One region of the Hymenobacter yonginensis genome, then DNA from elsewhere that is predicted to be linked to it. Evidence: riboswitches for the same ligand, from Rfam matches in the RefSeq annotation. Region 1 holds a riboswitch; each other region holds the start of a gene.

What was found. Region 1 has a riboswitch for S-adenosylmethionine ahead of metH (methionine synthase). Riboswitches for the same ligand answer to the same signal wherever they lie in the genome.
Region 2: it holds a riboswitch for S-adenosylmethionine, as region 1 does, so the genes downstream of both, O9Z63_RS05285 (ATP-grasp domain-containing protein) here and metH (methionine synthase) in region 1, are expected to answer to the same signal.
Region 3: it holds a riboswitch for S-adenosylmethionine, as region 1 does, so the genes downstream of both, O9Z63_RS19895 (O-acetylhomoserine aminocarboxypropyltransferase/cysteine synthase family protein) here and metH (methionine synthase) in region 1, are expected to answer to the same signal.
Region 4: it holds a riboswitch for S-adenosylmethionine, as region 1 does, so the genes downstream of both, O9Z63_RS09965 (phosphoadenylyl-sulfate reductase) here and metH (methionine synthase) in region 1, are expected to answer to the same signal.

The regions. Positions count from the first base shown of each region.
Region 1 covers NZ_CP115396.1:3,806,210-3,809,964, reverse strand. The annotation lists gene O9Z63_RS16410 (DUF5686 and carboxypeptidase-like regulatory domain-containing protein) at 1-976, opposite strand, end outside; SAM riboswitch class I at 1,377-1,490, shown strand; gene metH (methionine synthase) at 1,563-3,755, shown strand, end outside.
Region 2 covers NZ_CP115396.1:1,222,795-1,226,549, reverse strand. The annotation lists gene O9Z63_RS05290 (LLM class flavin-dependent oxidoreductase) at 1-527, opposite strand, end outside; gene O9Z63_RS05285 (ATP-grasp domain-containing protein) at 754-1,743, opposite strand; SAM riboswitch class I at 2,173-2,266, opposite strand; gene O9Z63_RS05280 (hypothetical protein) at 2,471-2,662, opposite strand; gene O9Z63_RS05275 (hypothetical protein) at 2,667-3,104, shown strand; gene O9Z63_RS05270 (EcsC family protein) at 3,239-3,755, opposite strand, start outside.
Region 3 covers NZ_CP115396.1:4,638,885-4,642,639, forward strand. The annotation lists gene O9Z63_RS19890 (homoserine O-acetyltransferase family protein) at 1-110, opposite strand, end outside; gene O9Z63_RS19895 (O-acetylhomoserine aminocarboxypropyltransferase/cysteine synthase family protein) at 434-1,816, opposite strand; SAM riboswitch class I at 2,202-2,315, opposite strand; gene O9Z63_RS19900 (LysM peptidoglycan-binding domain-containing protein) at 2,734-3,012, opposite strand; gene O9Z63_RS19905 (lipocalin-like domain-containing protein) at 3,247-3,663, shown strand.
Region 4 covers NZ_CP115396.1:2,292,030-2,295,784, forward strand. The annotation lists gene O9Z63_RS09955 (MGH1-like glycoside hydrolase domain-containing protein) at 1-35, opposite strand, end outside; gene O9Z63_RS09960 (SDR family oxidoreductase) at 169-987, opposite strand; SAM riboswitch class I at 1,414-1,505, shown strand; gene O9Z63_RS09965 (phosphoadenylyl-sulfate reductase) at 1,818-2,594, shown strand; gene cysD (sulfate adenylyltransferase subunit CysD) at 2,731-3,639, shown strand.

The sequences.
Region 1 (3,755 bases):
CGATGAAGTTGAGGTTGGCTTCGGGGCTGACATACACGTCGATACGGCGCAGCGCGTAGCTGTCGGCCGTAATCCAGATGGTGCCCGTGAAGGCCAGATCCTGCGCCCGGCGCGGCGTCACGGCCAGCTGGTAGCAGTAGTCCTTGCCAATGAAAACCGAGTCCTGCAGCTCGTATTCGTAGGAGAACTTCCAGCCGTCGGCAATCGGCGACACAAAGTCCTTGCCCATGATCTGCTGCCAGTTGCGGTAGAAGTCCCAGTCCTGAAACGAGGAACCTGTCACCTGCGAAATCACCGAGCCCTCACGCGGGGCCATGCCGCGCATGCGGCTGTGTCGGATTTCCTCGCGGCGGCGCAGCGGCTGGCGGAGCACATAGTACCGCGAGTCGATTTCGGTGGCGAAAATGGGCACCACCGGCTTGCCGTCGGCGCCGCGCTCCAGCCCTAGGCTGTCGGCCACGGCTGTCATCTGGCGCAGCACCTTGCGGTTGCTCACCTGCGCGGGCAGGTTATTGAGGCTGATTTCGGTGCGGTTGTAAGAGTCGAATTCGAAGGCATCCAGCCGGGCCTTGTTGTTGCGGTTTTTCTGCTGCTGCACGCGCCGCATGATGGCGTAAGCCGGATTCTCGCGGGGCCGCACCACCACCTCGCCCAAGCTCACGGCCCCGGCCCCAAGCGCAAAGTCGATGGTCTGGCGAGCGGCCTCCCGCCGGATGGGCTTCTTGAGGGCCGCAAAGCCCATGGCCGACGCCACCACCGTGTCGGCCGGGGCGGTGCTGAGCGAGTAGCGGCCGTTTTCATCGGCGGTGGCGCCAGCCGTGGTGCCGGGCACAAACACCGACGCAAACGGCACCGGCTTGCCCGTGGCGGCCTCCGTGATGCGGCCGGTCAGCAGCAGCTGCTGGGCCTGGGTTGAACCGGCGCCGGCCAGCAGCAAAAGCAACAACAGAAAGTGGTAGCGGTAAGGAAGCAACAAGGGCAATCGGCAGCTAGAAATCAGATAAATGACAGACGGCGAGGCGTAAGATACGGCTTTCGGATAGCCCTGCCATGCCTCTCACACAGCGCAAGCGAAAAAGCGCCTACTACGTTCCGCAGTCCTTATACAGAAGAGGGTTATCGTCAGGTTATCAAATTGTTAGCATGGAGCCGGCTGCTGCGCCACCACCATGCAACGGCGGGGGCGCGCATAAGCCAGCGGTGTAAAAGGAGCGAGCAGGTAACCGACGAGTAACGCCGTGGAATAGCCCGCCTGTATAGCCCAGAGTGCATATAAATGTCCGGACACCATTACCCGCCGGGAAAAGCCACTTTCAGAACACGCCCGGAAATCGGGGAATTGAATTTCGGAAATTCCGGTTGTATCTTCGCTGCGTTACTTATCCAGAAAGACCGAGGGATTGGGCCCGATGACGTCTTAGCAACCTGAAATAAAACAAGGTGCTAATTCCCTTTTCAGGGCCTTTGCGGGCGCTGGAAGAAGATAAGAACAGGATTCGCGTCCCGCGCGGCTCTTTCTGGATAGGCACTTTTTGCTGCTGATTTTCTTTAGAAGAGCCGATATGCCGACCGTCCTCCCTGCCCCCGCCACTACTTCCCCCCTCCACGACATCCTGCGTCAGCGCGTGCTGATTCTCGACGGCGCCATGGGCACCATGATCCAGCGCCACACGCTCACGGAGGAGGATTTCCGGGGCACGCGCTTCGCCGACCACCCCAAGCCCCTGCGCGGCAACAACGACCTACTCAGCCTCACCCGCCCCGATATCATCCGGGGCATTCACGACGAGTACTTCGCCGCCGGGGCCGACATGGTGGAAACCAACACCTTCAGCGGCACCACCATCGCCCAGGCCGACTACGCGCTGGAGCACGTGGTGTACGAGCTGAACTACGAGTCGGCGCGGCTGGCGCGGGAGTCGGCGGATGCCTTTACGGCCCTCACGCCCGACAAGCCGCGCTTCGTGGCCGGGGCCGTGGGGCCCACCAACCGCACCGCCAGCCTCTCGCCCGACGTGAACCGCCCCGGCTTCCGGGCCGTGACCTTCGACGAGCTGGCCACCGCCTACCTGGAGCAGGTGCGCGGCCTCGTGGACGGCGGCTCCGACGCGCTGCTCATCGAAACCATTTTCGATACGCTCAACGCCAAGGCCGCTTTGTACGCGGTGCAGAAGTTCTTTGATGAAGGCGGCAAAGTGGTGCCCGTCATGATTTCGGGCACGATTACCGACGCCTCGGGCCGCACCCTGAGCGGGCAGACGGTGGAGGCCTTCTGGAACTCCATCCGCCATTTGCCGCTGCTGAGCGTGGGCCTGAACTGCGCCCTCGGGGCCGACCAGCTCAAGATGTATATCAAGGAACTGAGCCGCATTGCCGACGTGCACATTTCGGCCTACCCCAACGCCGGTCTGCCCAACGCCTTCGGCGGCTACGATGAGTCGGCCCAGGAATTTGCGGGCGTGGTGGAAGGCTACCTGGCCGACGGCCTCGTGACGGTGGTGGGCGGCTGCTGTGGCACCACACCCCAGCACATCGGCGAGCTGGCCCGCCTGGCGGAGAAATACGCGCCGCGCACCCTGCCCGAGGTACCCAAAGCCACCCGCCTGAGTGGCCTAGAGCCGTTTGGCGTGTACCCCGACAGCCTGTTCGTGAACGTGGGCGAGCGGTGCAACGTGACCGGCAGCCGCGCCTTTGCCCGTCTCATCCGCACCGGCAACTACGAAGCCGCCCTGCAAGTGGCCCGCGACCAAGTGGAAGGCGGCGCGCAGGTTATCGACGTGAACATGGATGAAGGCATGCTCGACTCGGAGCAGGCCATGACCACCTTCCTGAACCTGATTGCCTCGGAGCCCGATATTTCGCGGGTGCCCGTCATGATTGACTCCTCGAAGTGGAGCGTGCTGGAAGCCGGCCTCAAGTGCGTGCAGGGCAAGAGCATCGTCAACTCGATTTCCCTGAAGGAAGGCGAGGACGTGTTCCGGCAGCGGGCCCGCACCGTGCGCCAGTACGGTGCCGCCGTGGTGGTCATGGCCTTCGACGAGAACGGCCAGGCCGATAACTACGAGAAGCGCATCGAAATCTGCCGCCGCAGCTACGACATCCTGGTGAACGAGGTCGGTTTCCCGGCCGAGGACATCATTTTCGACCCCAACATCCTGACGGTGGGCACCGGCATGGAGGAGCACCGCAACTACGCGCTGGACTTCATCGAGGCCGTCCGCTGGATCAAAGCCAACCTGCCCGGCGCCCTCACCAGCGGTGGCGTTTCGAACATCAGCTTCTCGTTCCGCGGCAACGACGTGGTGCGCGAGGCCATGCACTCGGCCTTCCTCTACCACGCCATCCGCGCCGGCCTGGACATGGGCATCGTGAACCCGAGCCAGCTGGCCGTGTACGACGAGGTGCCGCAGGATCTGTTGGAACTGGTGGAAGACGTGCTGCTCAACCGCCGCCCCGATGCCACCGAGCGCCTCGTGGACTTCGCCGACACGGTGAAGCAGAAAGACAAAGTGGAAGTGGTGGCCGACGCCTGGCGCAGTCTGCCGGTGAAGGAACGTTTGCAGCACGCCTTGGTAAAAGGTATTACCGAGTTCATCGACCAGGATACCGAGGAAGTGCGGCAGCTGGTAGGCCGCCCGCTAGAGGTGATTGAAGGCCCGCTGATGGCCGGTATGAACGTGGTGGGCGACCTGTTCGGGGCCGGCAAAATGTTCCTGCCCCAGGTGGTGAAATCGGCCCGGGTGATGAAGAAGGCG
Region 2 (3,755 bases), 2.1 Mb from region 1:
ACTTTGGCTGGCTTGGGCTGCAGCACGTTATCGGCCACCTGGTAATACTTGCCGTCGTAGCTGAAATGGTCCTGCTTCCACACGTTGGTCACCACGTCCAGCCACTCGCGGGTGCGGGCGTACCGGTCGTCGTGCTGCTCGAAGTGCAGGCCATACTTGGTGGCCTCATCCTTCCACCAGCTCGATACCACGTTCAGCGACAACCGCCCGGGCGCAATCAAATCGATGTTGGCGGCCTGCTTAGCCAGCAGCGCGGGGTTATGGAAAGTGGGGCGCACGGCCACCATAATTTCCAGCTGCTCGGTCACGGCGGCCAGCGCGGCGGCCGTGCTCCAAGCCTCCAGCGACGGGGCTTCGGTGCCTTTGATATCGTTCAGGTACAGCTCCGCAATCAGCGTCAGGTCGTAGCCCAGGGCTTCGCTGCGCTGCGCCAGCTGCTTCACGTAGCTCCAGTCGGTGGGCATCTGCTCGTCCTCGACGTTGCGCAGCCAGCCCCCGAAAATGGGCATCCAATAGCCAAATTTCATGGTTCGTTGAGTTGAGATTGATAGAACGTCATGCTGAGCGAAGCCGAAGCATCTCTACCGCTTCGTTGCGGCTCTTACCGCCAGCAGGGCCGACTATAAAGTGGAATATGAATCGTTGGGACGGTCTGCGATGTAGAGACGCAATATTTTGCGTCTCGCCGTTGCTGATGTTGCTTGATCTGCGCGATGCAGATCGTTCATCGACGAGACGCAAAATATTGCGTCTCTACACCGTGGCTACTTCTTCCCGCGCCACCGCCGCCACTGGCAACTGCGACTCCAGGTAGTCCACGAAGCGGGCGTAGGGGTCGAAGCCGACCACGTTCACGGCGTCGGCCACAAAGTTGGACAGAGCGTTGATGTCGTAGAACAGCACGTCGCCGGTGCGGTCGTCGATGAGGTATTCGATGCCGCCCACGTCGATTTTGGCGGCCGCCACGATGCGCTCCACGGCTTCAATTACGTCGGCGGGTGGCGTGAAGGCTTCCACCTGGATGCCCTTTTTCGGGGCTTCGGTCAGGCAGAACTCGGCCGACTGCTCTTCCGGAATCTGGCAGATTTCGGCCGGGCACAGGTTGAAGCTCTCGCCGGTGGTGTACACTTTCATGGCGTAGAGAAACTTGCCATTGAGCGTTTCCACGCGGTGAATATGGCCGCCGCGGGGCGTCACGTACTCCTGCACCAGCGCCGTCTGGTCGATGCCCAGGTCAATCTGGTTGTTGTCGACGGCGGCCTGCAGGCCTTCGGGCGTATCGAAGCGGATAATGCCGGCGCCGCTGCCGCCAATGTTCACCTTCACCACCACCGGAAAGCGCAATTCACGCGCGGCGTCCACGGCCCGCGAGGCGTGGTTGATAACCCGCGAAGCCGGGTATTTCAGCCCCAGCGACTCAAACAACGACAGCTGCCGGGCCTTGTTGGTTTCGATGGCCGTGGCCGCCGAGCCGTTGATGATGCGCGTGCCGATACGCTCCAGATGCGTGGCGTAGCCGGCCGTGTGGAAGATGCCCTGCCCGTGCCCGCGCAGGTACGCCGACGAGCTCATGCGGTTCACCACCAAACTGTAGCGGCTTTCCTTTTCCGAGGGGTTGAACAGGTGGTGGGCGGCGTCGATTTTCTCGTAGGGCAGGCCGCGGCGGTCCAGCTCCGCAAACAGCGGCTTAAACCACTCGGGGTGCTCGAAATAGATACCAATGGGCTTTTGGAGGGATGACATAGTCAGAAGCAAAAAGACGGAAAATGAAAAACGAAACGGCGCCGGCAGCAGCGCAACGCCACCGGCTCCCGGGAAAAAACAACGCAGGGACGGAAGTCCGGCCTAACCGATTACGCCGCCCACAAGCCGCGCAACGAGCGAATCAGCAGCCACCGCAGGCCGCCAAACGGAGCGCAAAGTCTGCGCCCGGCCCGGCCATCGGGCGACAATCCGAGAAAAAGAGGAGGTGCAGGCGCGAAGCCGCTCAGTGCAGCAGCCGGCCGACGTGCAGCGCCGGCGGGCGCATACCCGCAAAAACAGAGAAAGGGCTAGCTACGCCCGACAACAACAGCAACAACAGCCCCGGCCCGCCAGCCGCAACGCGGCAGCCGGAGCCAAAAAAGCGGAGGTTGAATGCAGGAGGTTGTTGGAAGCGTCCACGGCAACTTGTTTTTATATGGTCAGGAATTGGCACCGTTCCGGAGGGTTCCGGGTGGTTGCCGACGCTTCATCGAGCCTGTCTCTCAGCGCCTCTGTATAAAAACAATCCTTCGGGCTAGAAAGAATTGATAGGGCAAAGGTAAAACCGGATTGCTGCCCCCGCAACCCGGACTGTACAAAGCCCCGACCGCCCCGTTTTGTTGCGGCCGGCGGTTCTTTCCTCGCCCCTGGCTGCCCGACCCCGCCAGCCTGAAGCCGGGGCCTCGGCCTTCGCCCGCCAGTGCTGGAACCGGCCGATTCCAAGGCGTCAGCCCCGATAAAAGCCCGCGACCGAGCCCGCAAACGAAGGTTTAACCGAAAAATTTAAATTTTTCAAGAGGCCCAGTTTCAGGCTTGGCACCGAAAACTGGCACCGGAGTTGCAAATGACCCTGCAGAAGCCCGGCCGCCAGTCCGGACGGCAGCGGGCTTTTTTCACCCGTCATAAATTTTCCAATCATAGCCATGAAGAAGTTCCTCGTCATCCTCGCCGCTTTCTCGTTCTCTGCCGCCGCCGTTTCGGCCCAGACGCTGCCCGCCAAAGCGCCTCACGGCCAGCACCGCATGAAAGGCGACAAAGCCGCCAAAACGCCCGAGCAACGCGCCGACCACGCCGCCAAGAGCCTCACCAAGCAGCTCGGCCTGTCGGCCACCCAGACTGAGCAGGTGCGCCAGCTGCACCTGAGCCGCGCCAAGGAAATGCAGGCCTACAAAGCCCAGGCCGGCACCACGCCTGCTACCAAGCGCCAGCACCATGAGGCCATGAAAGGCAAAAAAGCCCAGTACGACGCCCAGCTCAAGCAAATCCTGAGCGCCGACCAGTACGCCAAGTACACCCAGATGCAGTCGGACCGCATGGCCAAGCGCAAAGCCCACCAGGGCCCCAAGCAGGCCAAAGGCTAAGCATCCCAGCGCTTAAAAAAACAGCCCTGACTTTTCCGTCAGGGCTGTTTTTTTTGTGTCATTCCGACGAAGGAGGAATCTGGGTGCTGACGCTGCATGTGCTTACCCAGATTGCTCCTTCGTCGGAATGACACCTACTGTGCGGAATCCGCCTCACCGGTAATGCGGCCGTGCTCGGCAAACCAGCGCAGGCGGTAGCACATGATAGCCGTTTCGCCAAGCTGGGCCAGCAGGCGGTAGTTTGCCACGGCCCCCACGGCCGCCCCGATGACGGGCACCAGCTGGGCCAGCTTGGCCAGGTCGATGTAGTCGCGGTATTCCTGCTGGAAGGTGCGCCAGTCGAAGGTTTCGGCCGTAACGGTTTGCTGCGTTTCGGGCCAAGCGGCGAGCTGGCGGTAGGTTTCGCGGCGGGTGTGCTGGCTGCTGAACGCCAACTGGAAGATGTGCAGCAGGTAGAGCCGCTCCGGGAAGCTGCGCACATCGTGGCCGTAGAGGGCCGCAATATCAAACAGCAGCTTCAGCTTGATGCTGAGTAGCAGCGGAAAATCGGCGAGGCCCAGCAGGAAGCCGCCGGCCCCGGTCACGCCGCCTTCCACGGCTGCCGTGTTGCGGTACGCCCGGATGCGGGCCCGCACCCGCGCCTCCCGCTCC
Region 3 (3,755 bases), 830 kb from region 1:
TAGGTCTGGTAGGCTATTTCCACCTGCGGCAGCAGCGCCCCGTTTTCCAGCCGCAGCGGCCGGGGCAACCGGAACACGTGCGGCGCGTCAGAAGAAATAGTAGAGCTCATCAGAAAGAAAAAAGGAGCGCGAAAATCAGTTTCGCGACGTGCGAAGCGCGTGGCCGCCAGTCGGTGCAAGTGGCGCACCGGCTGCCCGCCTGCGGCGCGTATGCCAGGCCGGAGCCCGGCGGTGCAAATCGGCCACCGGGGCCGTGAGAATATCCATAGCCCGCAGGCTGAGCCGGCAGTGCCGGCCCAGCCCCGGCCATGGGCGGGCAGGGAGTATTGGCTTCCTCTCTCACAAAAAAGCCGACGTCCTGCCCGCGTGCCGCGAGGCTGGAGGCGGGGCGGGCTGCCCTCTCAAAACAGCCCGCCCGTAACCCCACTCTCACTTACACCTCCAGCGGTGCGGCATGTTCGGGCTGCGGCTCGGGCAGCAGCGTAGTTTCTTTGGGGTCTGGCGTGGCGGCGTTGCGCACGGCGTCGAAGGCCTGCTGCAAGTCGGCCCGGATGTCGTCGAAATGCTCGATGCCCACTGACAGGCGCAGCAACGTGGGCGTCACGCCGGCGGCGCGCTGCTCGGCGTCGGACAGCTGCTGGTGCGTGGTGGCCGAGGGCTGAATGATGAGCGTTTTGGCGTCGCCGACGTTGGCCAGGTGGCTCACCAGCTTCAGGTTGTCGATGAACTGGGTGGCGGTTTCCTTGCTGCCTTTGATGGCGAAAGTGAGCACGCCGCCGAAGCCGCGCTTCAGGTATTTCTGGGCCAGCCGGTGGTAGGGGCTGCTGGGCAGGCCGGGGTAGTTCACGGCTTCCACCTGCGGGTGCTGCTCCAGCCAGGTAGCCACGCGCAGGGCGTTTTCCACAGTGCGCTCCACCCGCAAACTCAGCGTTTCGAGGCCCTGCAGCAGTAGGAAAGAGTTGAACGGACTCTGCGACGGACCAAAGTCGCGCAGGCCTTCCACCCGGGCCCGGATGATGAAGGCAATGTTGCCGAACGGCCCGTTCTTGCCGAATACGTCGTTGAACACCAGCCCGTGGTAGCCGTCGGACGGCTCGGTGAACTGCGGGAACTTGCCGTTGCCGAAGTCGTAGGTGCCGCCGTCCACAATCACGCCACCCACGCTGGTGCCATGTCCGCCAATCCACTTCGTAGCCGATTCCACCACGATGCTGGCGCCGTGCTCCAAAGGCCGGAACAGGTAGCCGCCCGCCCCGAAGGTGTTGTCCACGATGAGCGGCAGGTCGTGCTTGCGGGCAATGGCGGCAATGGCCTCAAAATCGGGAATGCTGAAGCTAGGGTTGCCGATGGTTTCCAGGTAGATGGCCTTGGTGTTCTCGTCAATCAGGGCCTCAAACTTGGCAGGCTGGTCGCCGTCGGCGAAGCGCACTTCAATGCCCAGCCGCTTGAACGCCACCTTGAACTGGTTGTAAGTGCCACCATACAGATGGGTGGTGCTTACGAAGTTGTCGCCTGCCTGCAGGATGTTGTTGAGGGCAATGAACTGGGCCGCCTGCCCCGACGATACCGCCAAGGCCGCTACGCCGCCTTCCAGAGCCGCCACGCGCTGCTCAAACACGTCGGTGGTGGGATTCATCAGGCGGGTGTAGATGTTGCCGAACTCCTTCAGCGCAAACAGGTTGGCGCCGTGCTCGGCATTTTTGAACACGTAGCTGGTGGTCTGGTGGATGGGCACGGCGCGCGAACCGGTAACGGGGTCGGGCTGCTGGCCGGCGTGGAGCTGAAGGGTCTCGAAGTGGAGGTTCTGCGTGGACATGGCAGGGCTGGTTTGGAAGGCGTTTGGGTATGGGAAAGGGGAGCGTAGACCGCTGAAATGCCGCGCCGAAGCGTAGCAGAGGCCTCTGCCGAGCCAGCCGAACCGCGCACGGAACCGGTCAGGCCAAAGCAAAGGAGGGAGCCGGGGGCCAGGGCAGGCCGGTACCGGTCAGGTGTGCAGGAGGGGGGAGGGGGGCTGCGTAGCCGGACTCAGGCTAGCAACAGCAACAACACGCGCCGCAACAGCCGCGCATTCGCATTCGGCCGGCAGCTGGGGCCGTAGCCGCAGAAACGCGCAAACCCCACGGCGAAGCAGCAGGCCCGAAGGCGGCCGAAGCGGTGGGGTACTGGGGGGCGAAAGCGAGTGTGTTTTCCATGGTACTCCGAGGTTATATGCCCCGCCGCCGGATGGCTGGTCGGGTAGGAATTGGCACCTTTCGCGCGGTCGAAGGTTGCCAGTGGGTCAGGGAGCCTATTCTCTCGCCACTTCTGTATAAATCCTATGAAAACTTCCCCGCCGCGAGCGGGGGAGTACCGGGTTGGTGTTGCAAAGGTATAGGCGCAGTTTTGATATCTGCAACAGCTACCGGTTATTTTTTTTGGCGCAAGCAAAAGAACGCCGTTTGCGCGCTCCTGATGGCTGTATCTGTAGTGGAGGTTGTGTGTATGTGTCTGATGATTTGATTTATATGCTTGATGACTTATTCGGCTAGTCGGAGTTGCCGGCTTCTGTAATCCCCCGGTATGGCCCCGGCTACTGCCGCTGCAGCGGTAGTGGTAGCTGAAAATGCCGCCGCTGGCCAGCCGGTTTACGGGTGCGAAACCAGCCTGCTCAGCGGCCAAAGCGGCAGGAAAAGACACAAAAAAAGCCGCCCTTTGCAAGGCGGCTTTTAGAATATTTCCTGGAAAAGGAAACGGCTATTCTTTGGGCAGGGTCAGTACCTGGCCGATTTCGATTTTGTCGGGGTCGGCGCCGATGATGGCTTTGTTGGCTTCGTATATCTGCTTCCATTTGGTGCCGTCGCCGTAGTGGTTGCGGGCAATTTTAGAGAGCGAGTCGCCGCTTACTACCGTGTAGGTTTCGCCAGCGGCGGCGTTGGCATTGCCGAAGAAGTCGGTGTCACCGGTAGCAGCGGGCTTAACGGGTTCAACGGGTTTTTTTTCGCCTTCGTTCGAGAGAAAATCAAAGAGTCCCATAGTCGTGCGTTGGGTTGGAAGAGTGGGAAAAGAGCCGACTACCAGCTTCAGGGCCTGTCGTGTGGCTTCTTACGCCAAGATCCGCAATAAGTTATCAGGCCATATATATCAGCTGTAAACATCTTGCCGCAACCTCCCGTAAGAAGCGCAACACTGGGGTTGCCAGTGGTCAGCCGGCACCCTCCGGCTCAGGCAAAACACGCTTTCCATCTCTCAACCATTTCACGGAATTCCATGAAAACTCTCTCCCATCCGTTCCGCTACCTGGCCAGCCTCCTGATGCTCGTGTCGTTGTTTGCCGCCTCGTGTGGCAGCAAGGAAGGCAAAGTAGAAGGCGTAAACATGCTCTACGGCACGCAAAGCAAAGTCTGGAAAACGGATAAAGAACTGAGCGCCGCCGGCGACAAAGTAAAGCAGACCGATGCCCAGGAAGATGAGCGCATCACCTTCTTCGCCAACGGCCAGTACAACATGACCTCGCCCGCTGGTGCCGTAAACGGCAAGTACACGTTCGATCAGGCCGGTAAAACCATCACCATGACCCCCGATGGCGCTGCCCAGAGCAACACGTTCAACGTAGTAACCCTCACCGACGACAAGCTGACGCTGAAAAGCGCCGCCGGTGCTGAGCTGCGTCTCGAGAAGGAGTAAGCTCCTGCAACCGGTTTGAAAAAGCCGTCTGAAAACACAGAAAAGCCCTTCTGCCCCGTGCGGAAGGGCTTTTTTGTTTTCAGGCCTCTCGG
Region 4 (3,755 bases), 1.5 Mb from region 1:
CGCAGCTCCTGCTGCCGGCGCTGTTCCTCGTTCATTGGGGCGTCGTTTAGTGGTTGATTTACTTTGGGGTGATAGTTGTCAGTTGCTGGTTGTCAGTCGTTAGTACCGCTGGCCCTGAACTGACAATCGCGGCGCTAGAGGCACTGGCCCCGGTCTGCGGCCAGTGGCTCAGCCGTTGTCGGCGAAGCCGGGGTAGAGCGTCATGCCACCATCGGCAAAGAGCGTGATGCCGGTCACATAATCCGACTCATCGGAGGCCAGCCATACGGCCACGTTGCCGATGTCAGCCGGCTCGCCGATGCGGCCGTAGGGAATGAGCGTGAGCAGACTTTTCTCCTCCTGTGGCGTGTCGCGGGCCGAGAGGTTGATGGGCGTGGCAATGGCGCCGGGGCCGATGCTGTTCACCCGGATGCGGTGCGGAGCCAGCTCCTGAGCCATGGTTTTCATCAACTGCATGATGCCGCCCTTGCTGGTGGCGTAGTTGACATGGCCGGCCCACGGAATAACTTCGTGCACTGAGCTCATGCAGATGATTTTGCCAGTGGCTTTGGAAATCTCCGGCTGCGGGCCGCGCCGCACAAACTCGCGGGCGGCCTCGCGGGCGCAGAGAAACTGCCCAGTCAGGTTCACGCCAATAACTTTCTGCCACTGCTCCAGCGTCATATCCAGCAGCGGGGCATCGTCCTGAATGCCGGAGTTGTTGATGAGGATGTGCAGCGTGCCAGCCTGCTCGCGGATCTGGTCGAACATGTGCAGCACGTCTTCTTCCTTGCTCACATCGGCCTGCAGCACCGTAGCCTGGCCGCCGGCCTGCTCTATTTCGCGCACCACTTCGGCCGCGTCGTCGGCGCTGTGCGAGTAGTTGACGAACACCCGGGCACCCTCGGCGGCCAGGGCCCGGGCCACGCCGGCCCCAATGCCGGAACTGCCGCCCGTAACGAGGGCTACTTGGTTTTGAAGGCGCTTGGAAGAAGGAAGTGTAGGCATAGTTGACAGGCAAGGTGTATCCTGTAAGACTACGTTGCGCGGCTGTAGGTTACATGAAGTTTCCGCTACCACGGCCGGCCCCCGCCTGCAGATGGCCCATAATGGCCCAAAAATCCCAGCCTGATTTCCGGTGGATTGGGCCACGCCCCAGGCCCGGCCGGGGTGGGGCTTCGGAAGGCGCGGCTCTGGGGCGGAAAGGCACGGCACGATGCTACCTAGCCCTGCCGCGCCGTCCTGGCAGGTCGAAGCCAAGCTGCCGGCACCGTCTCACACAATCATTATAAACAACTACAATTCAAAATCTTACACCACAAACCATACATACCAGCCTCAGCCCGACAATCCTGTAAATGAAATATAATTTGGAAGTATAAAATTTCCGCTTCTACCTTTGTGCTACCAATTCTTTACCCCCCGAAAGGATTGTTTTTATACAGAGGCGTGGAGAGACAGGCTCGACGAAACGCCGGCAACCAGCGGATCTTCCGAAACGGTGCCAAGTCCTGACCATATAAAAACAACAAGCCGTGAAATCCTTGTTCAACACCGCCGCCGTTTCCGCTACCTTCTGTGCCGTACAGCATGGATGTTGTGGTATGCGAGGCATGGGCTGTTGTCAGGGCTAGGCACGCTCCCGTTTTCCTGGTTTGTGCGCCGCCTATTTCTGAGCTGACGCGCGCGTTTGCGTCGTCGGCCAGGGGAACCGTACACCCGTTTCTGTTTCGCTGAAATCCGCGCTGCGCTGCTGCGTATGCCGTTTTCGCCGAAATCATCTTCCGGCCGGAATGCCGCGCCCTAGGCGGGCCGCTTCCTCCTCCCCTCTTCCTGCTATGCCTGCAGCTGATGCTGCGCCGGCCGTCCACGCCTTGCTGGACCGTCTGCGCCCTCTCTTAGTGGCCGCCTCCGCCCTGGAGCGGCTGCGTCTGGTGGCCGACACCTTTCCCGGTCAGGCCGTTTTTTCCACCTCTTTCGGGCTGGAAGACCAGATTATCAGCCACCTGATCTTCGCCCACGACCTACCCATTGAGGTGTTCACCCTCGATACCGGCCGCAACTTCCAGGAAACTTATTCCACCTGGAACAAGACGCTGATCCGGTACCAGAAGCCCATTGCGGTGTACGCCCCGCAGCGCGAGGCGCTGGAAAACCTGCTCCTGCAGAAAGGCCCGAACTCGTTCTACGAGAGCGTGGACAACCGCAAGGAGTGCTGCCACATCCGCAAGGTGGAGCCTCTGAACCGGGCCCTGGCCGGCCGCGGGGCCTGGGTGACCGGTATCCGGGCCGAACAGTCGCAGAACCGGCAGACGATGGACCCCGTGGAGTGGGACGCGGCGCACCAGCTCGTGAAAATCCACCCGCTGTTCGACTGGACCTGGGAACAGGCGCTGGCCTTCGTGCAGCAGGAGGGCATTCCGGTGAACCCGCTGCACCAGCAGGGCTTCGTGAGCATCGGCTGCGCCCCCTGCACCCGCGCCATCAAGCCCGGCGAGGATTTCCGGGCCGGCCGCTGGTGGTGGGAAGACCTCTCAGCCAAGGAGTGCGGCCTGCACGCCTCCGCGCATCACGACGGGCCGGATCCGGTGGTGGAGCCGGTACCAGCCGGATAGCACGAGGTAGAGACGCAACATTTTGCGTCTCGTCGTCAGAACGGCCGGCACCGCGCCGCCTACCCAACATCAGCACGCGGGAGACGCAAAACATTGCGTCTCTACAGCCTTAAAAGCATTTGAATTCCAGACAACTATGAGTACCTCTTTCGATTACCTCGACCGGCTGGAAGCCGAAGCCATCCACATCCTGCGGGAGGTGGCGGGGCAGTTTGAGCGGCCGGCCCTGCTGTTCTCGGGCGGCAAGGATTCCATTGTGCTCACGCGCCTGGCCGAAAAGGCCTTCCGCCCCGGCCGCTTCCCCTTCCCGCTGGTGCACGTGGATACCGGCCACAACTTCCCCGAGGTGCTGCAGTACCGCGACGAGCTGGCCGCCCGCCTGGGCGAAAAGCTGGTGGTGCGCAAGGTGGAGGACACCATTAAGCGGCAGCGCCTGCGCGAGCCGGGCGGCAAGTACCCCAGCCGCAACCCGCTGCAGACCTACACGCTGCTGGAGGTAATCGAGGAGTTCGAGTTTGACGCCTGCATCGGCGGGGCCCGCCGCGACGAGGAGAAGGCCCGGGCCAAGGAGCGCATCTTCTCGGTGCGCGACGAGTTTGGCCAGTGGGACCCCAAGCGCCAGCGCCCCGAACTCTGGAACATCTACAACGGCCGCATCCAGAAGGGCGAAAACGTGCGCGTGTTCCCCATTTCCAACTGGACGGAACTGGACGTGTGGCGCTACATCCAGCGCGAAAATATTCCGCTGCCCGACATCTACTTCGGCCACGAGCGCACCTGCGTGGTGCTGCCCTCGGGCCAGCTGCTGGGCCTCACCGAGCATTTGCAGCTCGATGACGAAGATGAAATCGTGACCCGGCAGGTGCGCTTCCGCACCGTGGGCGACTCCACCTGCACCGCCGCCGTGGAAAGCGACGCCCGCACCGTGGAAGACATCATCCAGGACCTGCTGCTGGCCAAAGTAAGCGAGCGGGGCGCTACCCGCCTCGACGACAACATCTCCGAAGCCGGCATGGAAGACCGCAAGCGGAACGGATATTTCTAAGTGGGGTGATGAGGTGATGAAGTAATGAGGTGAAAGGAGCCGTCCGGTATCCGGTTCAACCTCATCACTCCATCACCACACACTTTTCACCTCATCACCTCATTACTTCATCACCA